4 regions of the Idiomarina sp. HB genome follow, and region 2 is predicted to be linked to each of the others. Evidence: predicted binding sites of a transcription regulator. Region 2 holds the regulator's gene; each other region holds the start of a gene.
What was found. Region 2 encodes sigma-54, which starts transcription at its own class of promoters, with help from an activator protein. Its sites were predicted from a motif close to GTTGGCACGNNNNTNGNNT; they were not measured.
Positions count from the first base shown of each region.

Region 1: flhA (flagellar biosynthesis protein FlhA) is a predicted target of sigma-54. The motif match lies at 1,599-1,617, and genes of this name have one in related genera.
Region 3: VBY75_RS10560 (P-II family nitrogen regulator) is a predicted target of sigma-54. The motif match lies at 1,695-1,713, and genes of this name have one in related genera.
Region 4: fliE (flagellar hook-basal body complex protein FliE) is a predicted target of sigma-54. The motif match lies at 1,734-1,752, and genes of this name have one in related genera.

Region 1 covers NZ_JAYLVU010000001.1:1,076,012-1,079,139, reverse strand. Annotated here, with positions in the region: gene VBY75_RS05375 (PulJ/GspJ family protein) at 27-371, opposite strand; gene VBY75_RS05370 (Type II secretion pathway-like protein) at 352-546, opposite strand; gene VBY75_RS05365 (prepilin-type N-terminal cleavage/methylation domain-containing protein) at 582-1,091, opposite strand; gene VBY75_RS05360 (prepilin-type N-terminal cleavage/methylation domain-containing protein) at 1,085-1,501, opposite strand; gene flhA (flagellar biosynthesis protein FlhA) at 1,660-3,128, shown strand, end outside.
Region 2 covers NZ_JAYLVU010000002.1:414,422-417,549, reverse strand. Annotated here, with positions in the region: gene lptA (lipopolysaccharide transport periplasmic protein LptA) at 1-30, shown strand, start outside; gene lptB (LPS export ABC transporter ATP-binding protein) at 32-757, shown strand; gene VBY75_RS07775 (RNA polymerase factor sigma-54) at 779-2,239, shown strand; gene hpf (ribosome hibernation promoting factor) at 2,268-2,555, shown strand; gene ptsN (PTS IIA-like nitrogen regulatory protein PtsN) at 2,559-3,029, shown strand; gene rapZ (RNase adapter RapZ) at 3,020-3,128, shown strand, end outside.
Region 3 covers NZ_JAYLVU010000003.1:252,889-256,016, forward strand. Annotated here, with positions in the region: gene glpQ (glycerophosphodiester phosphodiesterase) at 1-487, opposite strand, end outside; gene VBY75_RS10555 (cysteine synthase A) at 480-1,532, opposite strand; gene VBY75_RS10560 (P-II family nitrogen regulator) at 1,752-2,090, shown strand; gene VBY75_RS10565 (ammonium transporter) at 2,101-3,128, shown strand, end outside.
Region 4 covers NZ_JAYLVU010000002.1:732,161-735,288, reverse strand. Annotated here, with positions in the region: gene fliF (flagellar basal-body MS-ring/collar protein FliF) at 1-1,306, opposite strand, end outside; gene fliE (flagellar hook-basal body complex protein FliE) at 1,354-1,686, opposite strand; gene VBY75_RS09170 (sigma-54-dependent transcriptional regulator) at 1,825-3,128, opposite strand, start outside.

The sequences.
Region 1 (3,128 bases), on a different contig from region 2:
AGCTGATATTCAAGTTATTGCTAATTTTATCGAGACAGCCAGACTTTCAATAAATACCTATTTTTTTCTCCCCAGGTTATTTCAACACCCATAGAAGCGTTGTTTTCGTCTATTGAATTAACCTCTGAATGGATAATAAAACCGTTCGAAATGACTTCAGGTGATGGGGAAGAGCCATTTATCCAGTCAATATGGGTGTCTTGTATATAGCGATTCAAAACTTCGACGGCCCGGGCTTTGCGCTTTGCTTTTTCAATAGCGCCTAACCCAATTTGGAGCAGCTGCTGACTACTGACAGCCCAAATAGCGACTATTGCAGAAGCAACCAAGGTTTCGGTCAGGGAAAAACCTTTACTTTTGTGCTGACTCATAATGCTGTTTCTGTCGGTTAAAATCGGCTTCTAACTGGCCAGAAAGTACTTGCCACTGATGCTCTTGCTGAGCTTCCAGCATTTGCGCGTAGAAAAACAGGGCGGCGACGCTTGCGGAGCTTAGACTAATGAGTGTTACTAAGGTGAGTATTAACGCGAATCCTTTCGCTTGCATTGTGAACATCCTTCTCTGTGGTTAAAAGCAAAGGGCTAAGAAAATATTGTTATGCTTCGTTTAAACGGTTGCTCTTGCACGCCGTTTTTAGTGACCCGTGAAATAATCAGTGTAATAAACAGCTTTGAGGCGCCGTCAGACACTGACGGAACACTGGTTTCAACCATTAACTCCTGAACCTCAAACTGTGTTTTGTCGGTCAGTGACTGCCAACCATACCCTGAACAGTCCAGTGTCATAGGGTTATGCTGTAACTGGGAGTTCCTGACCCGAAAGCCAACCGACCCGCCGCTTTGGGTAGGGAAAATAAAGCAATTGCTTTGTGGATTTTGCACACTGCTCGCGATTGTCTGATTCAGGCTTTCAAAGAACTGATAAGAAACGGCTTGCCCACCCAGAATAAATTGTGCACTCGACACCGCACGAAACTGAGCGCCCTTTTGCCACTGCATTATTTGCTGAGTGGTGATCACAATAATAGAACCAAGTGCAGCAGCAATGAGTACTTCAACCAAGCTATAGCCATTACTTTTACTAACTAGCATAAGGAGATTCCGGGCAATGACGAGCCAAGGCTAACGCAAGAGCGAATGCGACCTTTGCTGCTTATAATTACTTTTATCATGCTGTCACCGCTTACAATCCGGACATGCCCAGGTACAGCCGCACCGGAGTTACCGTAGAACTTGAGTGGACTTGCTGCGCTGTACGTCGATTCTGTCATTGCTTTAAAAACACTGGAGCGAGCGTCAATAGGTACCAATTCAGCAACTATTGAGCGCTGTTCCTTCTGTGCCTTTGCTTTTACTTGATGCAAATACAACAACCAGCGATTACTGGCCTGCTGCAACAGTAAGGTCTCCATTTGTTGACTCAATAACGGCATTGATAACGCACCTAAGCCAGCGCTAATTGTCAGTGCAATAAGCATTTCAACGAGGGAATAACCACGCACGGTAATAACCTTTTTGTTAAAGAGCAGAGAGTGTAGCTGCCAGACGATAAATATCTGTAGGCCAAAACGTATCAACGAGTCAGAAAATATTTAAAAAGCTGGCTCGATTCTTGAATGAAGCACCGCAGGTTCAACTTTTTGACGCAACAGGAAGACGTATGGCGGGCGGTGCCGAAAAGTTAGTAGGTTTAAGAAATTTCACGCAGAACAACGCGCATCTGATTAAAGGATTCGGAACGCCTGTGGCCATTATGGCCATTCTGGCGATGGTAGTTCTGCCAATTCCGGCCATGGTGCTGGATATTCTGTTCTCGTTTTCAATTACCTTGTCGCTGGTAGTTATGCTGGTGGCGGTTTATACCCAACGTCCGCTAGATTTCGCTGCGTTTCCGACGGTATTGCTTATTGCTACGGTCTTACGGTTAAGCCTTAACGTTGCCTCAACCCGTATTGTTTTGCTGGAAGGTCATAACGGCCCCGGCGCGGCGGGCTCAGTGATTGAAGCCTTCGGTAGCGTGGTCATAGGCGGTAACTACACCGTTGGTCTGGTGGTGTTTGCCATTCTGGTTATTATTAACTTTGTGGTTATCACCAAAGGTGCCGGCCGTATTTCAGAAGTTACTGCCCGTTTTACCCTTGATGCCATGCCGGGTAAACAGATGGCTATTGATGCCGACCTGAACGCGGGTTTAATCAATCAGGAAGAAGCCAAAGCCCGACGCAGTGACGTAACCCGTGAAGCCGATTTCTACGGCTCTATGGACGGTGCCAGTAAGTTCGTAAAAGGGGACGCCATAGCCGGTATCCTTATTCTCTTTATTAACATTATCGGCGGCCTGCTCATTGGTATGATCCAGTACGGCCTGACCTTTAATGAGGCCGTGGAAGTTTATACCCTGTTGACCATTGGTGACGGCCTGGTCGCGCAAATCCCCTCTTTATTACTGTCGGTTGCTACCGCCATTATCATTACTCGCGAAAATGACAGTAAAGACATGGGTGATGCCGTTGTACTGCAACTGCTTGATAACCCCAAGGTTTTGGTCATTACCAGTGCGGTACTCTTTGCTATGGGTGTTATCCCGGGTATGCCACATCTGGCGTTCTTGAGTATGTCAGCGGTACTAGCCGGTGCAGCGTACTTTAAGCTTAAAAAGTCAAAAGTCGAAGAAGGCGAGCTGGTAGAGAAAGAACAGGAGCAGCAAGTCCAGCAGGCGCAGCAAAAAGAGCTTAGCTGGGACGATGTGCGCCATGTAGACACTATTGGTCTGGAAGTTGGCTATCGTTTAATTCCTTTGGTCGATAAGCAGCAGGGCGGCGAGCTCCTGTCACGCATAAAAGGCGTGCGTAAGAAGCAGTCACAGGAATTTGGTTTCCTGGTGCCAGCTGTTCATATCAGAGACAACCTGGATTTAGGCCCTAACAGTTACCGAATTACCCTAATGGGTGTGACTATGGGCGAAGCTGAAATTCGCCATGACTGGGAAATGGCGATTAACCCGGGTCAGGTTTTCGGCGAATTGGAAGGCGAAAAAACAACTGACCCTGCCTTTGGCCTGGATGCGGTCTGGATCCGTCCGGAACAACGAGAGCATGCGCAGACCCTGGGTTATACCGTGGTGGATGC
Region 2 (3,128 bases):
TCCAACGAGAAAAATAACGAGAACCCTTAATATGGCAACCTTACGAGTTAAACACTTAGCCAAAAGCTATAAAAGTCGCCAGGTTGTTAAAGACGTTAGCCTGGAGGTGAGTCAGGGACAGGTTATTGGGTTACTAGGGCCTAATGGAGCCGGTAAAACAACCACCTTTTATATGATTGTCGGACTGGTTAACAGCGATAAAGGCCAGATTTTACTGGATGATAACGACCTCACTTTACTGCCAATGCATGAGCGGGCACGCAGAGGTATTGGTTACCTGCCACAGGAAGCTTCTATTTTCAGAAAGCTAACGGTACGTGACAACCTAATGGCCATTTTAGAAACCCGCAAAGCGTTATCAGACAACGACAGAGAAGAACAGCTCGATGCCTTACTCGAAGAGTTTAATATTGGGCACATTGCCAACAGCCAAGGAATGAGTCTGTCAGGCGGTGAGCGCCGACGGGTTGAAATAGCCAGGGCCCTGGCAGCAGAGCCCACTTTTATTCTTTTAGATGAGCCTTTCGCTGGTGTCGACCCCATATCCGTCATTGATATCAAAAAAATCATTGAGCATTTAAAGCAACGCGGTATTGGCGTATTGATTACCGACCATAATGTTCGTGAAACCCTATCGGTTTGTGAACACGCCTATATCGTTAGTCATGGCGAACTTATTGCCAGTGGGGATGCAGAAAGTATATTATCGAATCAACAGGTTAAAGACGTTTACCTCGGTGAGCAGTTCACCTTATAACGTGAAACCGGGACAGTCATTATGAAGCAAAGTCTGCAGCTAAAAATTGGTCAGCATCTGACCATGACGCCACAACTTCAACAGGCCATTCGCCTGCTGCAGCTTTCCTCACTCGATCTTCAGGCTGAAATTCAGGATGCACTGGACAGTAATCCTCTATTAGAAGTTGAAGGCGATGCCAGCAACGAAGCTGACAACTCCGAAACCCGAAATATCGAAGAGCGGGATGACAGTCAGCGAGAAACCTCGGACGTTATAAAAACTCAGGAAATGCCGGACGAGTTACCGGTAGACAGCAGTTGGGATGACACCTACTCCAGCCAGACACCGGTTAATGGGGCCGCGTCCTCTGGTAAGTCTTTTGACGGTGACTTTGAAGTTTACCAGGGCTCGACCAGTGAGTCGTTGCAAGATCACTTACTTTGGCAAATGCAGCTTTCCCACTTTTCTGACGAAGACACGGCCATAGCTGAAGCCATTATCGAAGCTATAGACGACAACGGCTATCTAATGGTCGATGTTGATGAAATTATTGAAGCGGTGCGCCTGCCAGAGGTAGAAGCAGAAGAAGTTTGCATGGTGCTTAAACGCATTCAGCATTTCGACCCAATAGGAGTTGGAGCGCGTAGCGTCAGCGAATGTCTTGCCATTCAGTTGCGACAGTTAAATGACGACACTGAATACAAAGAGGTTGCTCTATGCTTAGTGACGGAACATATGGATTTACTGGGCAGCCGGGATTTTCGCACCATTCAGCGTAAGTTAAAGCTCTCGGAAGACGACTTGCGTCAAACCATGCGCTTGATTCAGCAGTTGCATCCCCACCCGGGTGAGCAAGTTGCACAACAACCCGTTGAATATGTCATTCCGGATGTTGCTGTGGCAAAAAAAAATGGGCGTTGGATGGTCGAATTGAACCCCGACAGCGTACCTAAATTAAAGGTCAATGAAGAATACGCGGCCTTGAGTAAAGCAGCTAAGTCAGTAGCCGACAGCCAGTACATAAAAAACCACACGCAGGAAGCGCGTTGGTTTATAAAAAGCCTGGAAAGTCGCAATGACACGTTGCTAAAAGTTGCCAACTGCATAGTGCAACGCCAACAGGGCTTTTTTGAGCATGGCGAAGAAGCCATGAAGCCTATGGTTTTAAACGATGTCGCCGAAGCAGTGGATATGCACGAAAGCACCATTTCGCGGGTGACAACACAGAAATACTTACACTGTCCGCGGGGCGTGTTTGAGTTAAAATACTTTTTCTCAAGTCATGTCAGTACTGAGGGCGGTGGTGAGTGTTCAAGCACTGCAATACGTGCTTTAATTAAGAAGATGGTCGCTGCAGAAAACCGCAGTAAACCGTTAAGTGACAGCAAAATTGCTGAACTGATAGCTGAACAAGGTATCCAAGTAGCAAGGAGGACAATTGCGAAGTATCGGGAATCGTTAAACATTCCATCATCGAGCCAACGCAAAAGTCTTTTGTAACTTTGTTAACTGCAAGAAGGAAGACGTTATGCAAATTAATTTGACCGGTCACCACATCGATATTACCGAAGCTTTACGTGACTACGTAGACACAAAATTTGCCAAGCTGGAACGACATTTTGACCACATTACTAATGTTCACGTCATCCTAAATGTTGAAAAAACGATTCAAAAAGCGGAAGCTACGCTGCACGTGAATGGCGGTGAAATTTTTGCCGACGCAAAACACGACGATATGTACGCGGCCATCGACGGTTTAATCAATAAGCTGGACCGTCAGGTGATTAAACACAAAGAAAAAATGAAACAACATTAATCCATGCAACTGAGTGAATTGTTAAGCCCCGACTGCACCAAGTGTGCAGTCGAGGGCGCAAGTAAAAAAAGACTGCTTGAAACCATTAGTCAAATCGTAGCTCCTAAGTTGTCCGGCATTACCCGCCATGACATTTTTGAGAGCCTATTGAACCGTGAGCGTTTGGGCAGTACGGGAATTGGCTTAGGTATCGCAATTCCTCATGGCCGATTACCCAATGCTAACCACCCGGTTGCGGTATTACTCACGCTAGATGAGCCGATTGAGTTTGACTCTATCGACAACCAACCCGTCGATATTATATTCGCGCTTCTGGTACCAGAATCCGAACACGAAAACCATCTGCAGACTTTAGCTTCTGTCGCTCGCCGTATGAATGACAAAGACTGCACACGTGCATTACGCCAGGCTGACTCCGACAAAGACTTATACCAATTATTTATTGGCGAAGGTGAGCAGTCGCCATGCAACTGATCATTGTTAGTGGTCGTTCCGGTTCAGGTAAAACCATCGCGTTGCGGGTCCTTGAGGATTTAGGTTTTTACTGCGTTGATAATTTACCCATTAGCCTGC
Region 3 (3,128 bases), on a different contig from region 2:
CCCGGTTCAGTTCATGAATCAACTTAATGTGTTCATCCAGGGTTTGAATAGGGAAGCGCACATCCGGTTGAGCGAAGCGTTTAGGATAGACCAGCTCATAGTCTTTATGGCGGGCAACAACCGTTAAGCGCTTTAATTCATCCAGGGAAAAGTCGACCACATAATATTTACCATCGGGCCGGTGCTTCTCCGGGAATACTTCAGACACGTTGGTAACATGGTCCAGTTTTTCGTCGTGCAAAACCACCGGCACACCGTCACGAGTTAGCTGTATGTCCTGTTCAATGAAGTCCGCACCTAATGCATGGGCCATAACCGTACTGGCCTGAGTATGTTCCGGTAGATAACCCGACGCACCACGATGCGCAATATCCAGAAACTCAGGTACTTTTAAATCATGAAACGGCGCGTCCGGCAGAGTCTCCTGTGCTTTTGGTGCAGCAACTGCCAAGCCTGATAAAAAAGTGCAAATGATGAATCTATTCATTATTCCAGTTAACCTCTAGCACTTTATCGCCGAGCTCGCGGTAACGTTTTATCAGCACCTCAATGGACTCGGGCTCAGGGTTTAATTCACGCCCTCGTAAATACTCCGGGTTATACAATTTACTGACCGAACGCTCACCTAAATCACAGGAAAACGTCACGATACGTTGCCCCGGCCCCTTTCGCAAAGCAGCAGCCAAAGCGCCGGCAACATTAAGCGCGGAGCTGCTACCCAGCACAATACCGTCCTTGTCTCTGACATAACGCGACAGCGTGACTAAATCCTGATCGGGCAAGTTAACGGCATGATCAATCCGTGCCTGACGAAAGTTATCCACTAACCGCATAATACCAATGCCTTCTGTCATGGAACCGCCCGTCGAAACATACTCACCACTGCGAAGGAACTCATAAATTCCCGAGCCATCCGGGTCCACAACCCAAACATCAATATCCGGATTTTTCTCTTTCAAAAAGCGCGAGTTACCACCAATGGTGCCACCAGTACCTGCTACAGAAACCAGAACATCAACTTTACCACCGGTTTGTTCCCAAATTTCCGGGCCCGTATGAAGGTAATGCGCGCGGGCGTTGCTGGTATTTTCAAACTGATTGGCCCACCAACAGTCGTCACGCTCTTCAGCTAAGCGACGCGCTGTGTGATAAAAGTGGTTTTCGTTTTTAAAAGGAACCGGGTCAACGGCCATTAGCTCACCGCCATGCAGGCGTATCATCCGTTCTTTTTCTGGTGTCTGATCATTAGGCATAACCGCCAGCATGTTCAGCCCATAGGACTTAGCAACAACCGCGAGGCCAATGCCAGTATTGCCGGCAGTACCTTCCACTACGGTCATACCCGGCTTAAGTTCGCCGCGCTGCATAGCGTCGTCAATGAGCTGTTTAGCAGCACGATCTTTTATTGAGCCTCCCGGGTTCTGAAACTCGCACTTAATAAAGATATCGCACCCGGTTAAATCAGACAGCGATGGTATCCGTAACAGATCTGTCTCACCAATAAGGTCGCTCTGCCGTGCTCCAAGTTTCATGCTACTGCACCTTTCATCCTGCATTACTGTAGGTAAATAGTATCTCCCCTGTAAGGTCTGGGTTCAATAGCACTTTTGGTGCAGTGCACAGAGGTTGCGCACGTTTTTTGTGCAGAGCTCTCATCGAAATTCTATTTATCCATAAATATCAACAAATTAATCTTTGGCACATTTCCTGAATTAGAAGGTTGCTTAACAATCTTTTAATAAGGAAGCCTCATGAAAATGCTCGTTGCGTTAATCAAACCTTTCAAGCTGGAGGATGTAAAGCAGGCTTTGTTTGAAATTGGCTGCTCCGGCTTAACTGTAACCGAAGTTCGTGGTGTTGGCCGGCAAAAAGGCCATACCGAGCTGTATCGAGGAGCCGAGTACCAGGTCGACTTTCTTCCCAAAATGAAAATAGAACTGGCTCTTCCCGATGAAACCCTTGAACGGGCGCTGGAAGTTGTTAGCGCAGCGGCTCATACCGGCAATATCGGAGACGGAAAGATATTTGTTCTGCCACTTGAGCACTGCGTTCGCATACGTACCGGTGAAACTGACAAAGACGCTCTTTAAGGAGTCCCCCATGGAAGCACAAGATTTACAGCAACTCACTTTTGCCCTCGATACTTTTTATCTGCTTGTTTGCGGCGCGCTGGTCATGTGGATGGCGGCCGGGTTTTCAATGTTAGAAGCCGGCCTGGTAAGAGCCAAAAACACCACCGAAATTCTGACCAAAAACATTGCTCTCTACTCCATTGCCTGTATTACTTATTTAGCCATTGGTTATAAAGTCATGTACCCGGATCCTTCCCCTGCTTACGCCGCCGATGCAAACTTCTTCTTTCAGGTTGTGTTTGTTGCCACCGCTATGTCCATTGTTTCCGGCGCCGTAGCAGAGCGAATGAAGCTCATGAGCTTTTTAGTTTTTTGTGTCGTACTCAGCGCATTTATTTACCCGGTTCAGGGCTTGTGGACCTGGGGCGGCGGCATGATAGCAAACTGGGGGTTTGTCGATTTTGCCGGCTCTAGTATTGTTCACTTAACCGGGGCATCAGCAGCACTGGCGGCGGTCATATTGCTGGGTCCCCGCTCTGGCAAATACCTGAGTGACGGCAGTATTAATGCCTTACCGGGTTCAAACATGCCTCTCGCCGCACTGGGTACTTTTATTCTCTGGTTCGGATGGTTCGGTTTTAACGGCGGTTCCCAGCTGGCTCTGGGCTCAGTTGATGACGCCAACGCCATTGCACGCGCTATGGTCAATACCAACACCTCGGCAGCAGCAGGAACAATAGCGGCACTGCTGTTTACCAAGTTACTCTGGAAAAAAGCCGACCTGACTATGATACTAAACGGTGCTTTAGCCGGTTTAGTCGCCATAACTGCACAACCCGTTACTCCCGAACCCTGGCAGGCAAGTGTTTTTGGCTTTGTCGCCGGACTCATTGTTGTGTTGTCAATTATTGCTCTGGATAAGCTGCACATTGACGACCCGGTTGGGGCCATTTCGGTACATGGTGTCGTGGGTATATTCGGTACCCTGCTAGTGCCCATAACTGACTCCAGCGCCAGCTTTATGATTCAGTTCGCCGGCGTTGCCACAATTTTCGG
Region 4 (3,128 bases), 320 kb from region 2:
GTTGTGCAAAAGGCACTGAAACAACTTCAATACTGTCGCCACGGTTAATATCAAAACCCAAACCACCTTGAAGCAAGCGACGAATATTCGCCATCTCTTCGGCACTGGCTGCCTGAGGCTGATTTTCACCTGCCTCATTCGTTATTGTTTTCTGGTTAACCGCAACGGATACACTCAAACGTTCAACCGTGCCCGTTTGGCTGCGGGTATAAGTTACCGAGTTATCAAGCTCGTAATTGCGTGTCGCCTCGCGATGAGTGCTGCCGTTAGTCCCGCCACCAGCACTTCCTGCACCGGCCTCTTCCGGAATATCAGAATCAAGTGGCGGCTGATTCGTTAATGCACCAGGGATACCACCAATTGCGCTGCCGACAGAGCGGTTTTCGACCGTCATTTCACTGCGAATTGCCGGCATATCAGGATTAAACTGACGCTGAGTTTGTTCACGCTGGGTGAAGTCCATAGTGACATCAACCTGCGCGGTATAATTGTCATAGCCCAGCACAGGAATCAAAATACTGTCTATTTTCTTCAGGTATTCTTCTTCGCGCTTTTGTTCAATCTGATATTCGCGCGAACTTTTTGCCGCCAGGGCACTTTGTGAACCTGAGTTAAGCAAACGCCCGGCCTGATCAGTGACAGTAACGTGTTCAGTATTTAAACCGGTTACCGAAGACGCAACCATGTCAACAATCGAAGCAACTTCTTCTTCACTTAACGACGTACCACCGCGAACATTCAGCATAACCGACGCTTTCGGCTGCTTTTCACGACGGGCAAAAACATTTTCCTTCGGTACGGCCAGAAGTACTCTAGCCCCGGCCACTTTTTTTATTTCTTCAATAGCGCGCGCAAGCTGGACTTCACGGGAATGAATGAGTCGCTCTCGCTCCAGACGTTGGCTAACGCCAAAACCCGGTTCGCTCATTAATATTTCAGAACCATTATTGGTCGAGTTGCCGTAGTCTACTCCCGCACGAGTTAACTGCAGCTTGATTGCTTCATAATTCTCTTCCGGAACTGACACCGTATTGCCATCAACCTGGTACTCAATACCATTAGCATCCATATAGTCGAGCGTACTGATCAACTCCTGGGTTTCTAAATTACCTAGTGGACGGTAAGTTGATTCTTGTGCCCACAGCATAATAAAAACAGCAATGGCGACACAGATAGCCAGGGCTAAAACCACAATGACCTGACGAAGCATGTCAAAGTTACCCAGCATTGTCATAATACCGGTCTTCTCGCCGCCGTCTTCATTGCTTGTTCGGTTGCTGTCAGGTAAGTCGGTATCTTGTACCATTAAATCTGTTGATTCAGCCACGACTCATATCTCCAGTGCTGCTGCGGTTATACCGGCATTGACATAATTTCTTTGTACGCATCAACCACTTTGTTGCGTACCTGAACAGTTGCCTCAAACGCAATACCCGCTTTTTGGCTGGCGATCATAGTTTGCTCCAGCGTGACATTTGGGTCACCAAGCTCCATGCGTGTTTTTAAATCGCCTGAGGTTTGTTGCAATTCGTTAACGTTATCCATTGCGTTTTTCAGCATATTGGAAAAATCTGCTTGAGCAGTATTACCTTGCAGGGCGTTCACATTCGTAGGCTGGTCACGCTGAGAAGCCTGCGTGGCCATCGATTGTAACTGTTGGTAAAGTGCGTTTGCTTCCACTTTCATAATTAACCCCGTCAAAAATTCATCACTGACTCTATTTAAAGTTAACTATGCAAGCAAAATGCCAACTTATAAGATTGTGTAAAGAAAAGCCCTGAGATACAGGGCTAATAGTATAGACAGGAGTATTTTAAGTCGCCTTTAAGAGCCTGTCAGAGTAAGTCCCTGCTCACGAATCTTCGCTAGTTTGTAACGCAGCGTACGCGGACTAATTCCTAATTCATCCGCAACAGGTTGCCGTTTACCCTGATGGCGTTGCAGAGCTTCTTTGATAATTTGGTATTCCTGATGAAAAAGCGACTCATCCAGATTTTCCGATTTATCATCAGACGCGCTCACTTGCTCCGGAAACACACTCGCCGGTTCAGCGATATCATTAAGTTCCAGCATTAAATCATCGGGCTGAATTTCATCACCACGATGCAGAACCAGCGCACGTTGTACGACATTTTCCAGTTCACGAACATTACCCGGCCAGGAATACGACTGTAATTGCTTTATAGCAGCTGCCGAAAAAATGACAGGTGTTTTAATACCGGAACGCTGCTTGTGTCGCTGCAATAAGTTTTCAGCTAAAGGCACAATATCCGCAGGGCGTTCGCACAAAGACTTCCAGTGCAACGGGAACACGTTCAGCCGATACATGAGGTCTTCGCGCAACTGTCCCTCACGCACCGCTTGTTGAAGGTCACGGTTAGAGGTCGCAATTAAACGGACGTCGAGTTGAATGGTTTTACGTGAGCCCAGCCGTTCTACCTGACGTTCCTGAATAACCCGTAATAGTTTTGCCTGCAAATGCATAGCCATTTCGGTGACTTCGTCCAGCAACAAGGTACCACCCTGAGCGAGCTCAAACTTACCGGGAGACGACTGATTCGCACCAGTAAAAGCTCCTTTTTCATAGCCAAATAACATAGACTCAAGCATGTTTTCGGGTATGGCTGCACAATTAATCGCGACAAAGGGGCCATTTGCACGCTCAGAATGCTGATGAATATAACGTGCCAACACTTCTTTACCCGTGCCACTGGGCCCGGTAACCATTACGCTGGCTTCGCTGGCAGCTACCTTGCGTGCCATATTCAGAATAGCCTGGCTCGACTCTTCCTCGGCAACCGGTTCAATGTCGTTAATGGCACCGTCCGGCAAATACCTTTGTACCAAAGTCTGCAGTTTTTCTATTGAAAAAGGCTTCGTCAGGTAGTCGACAGCCCCTTCGCGCATTGCTACAACAGCATCATCCACCTTAGCAAAGGCGGTCATCATAATAACCGGAATGTCATATTGCTGATTGTTCATACTGCGCAATAATTGCAAACCATCAATACCCGGCATTTGAACGTCACTAATCACTAAAGCTACCGGCTCTTTTTTCAGTATTAACAAAGCCTCTTCACCATTTGCAGCTTCCAGACACTGGCAGTCCGCCAACTCCAAAGTATCGA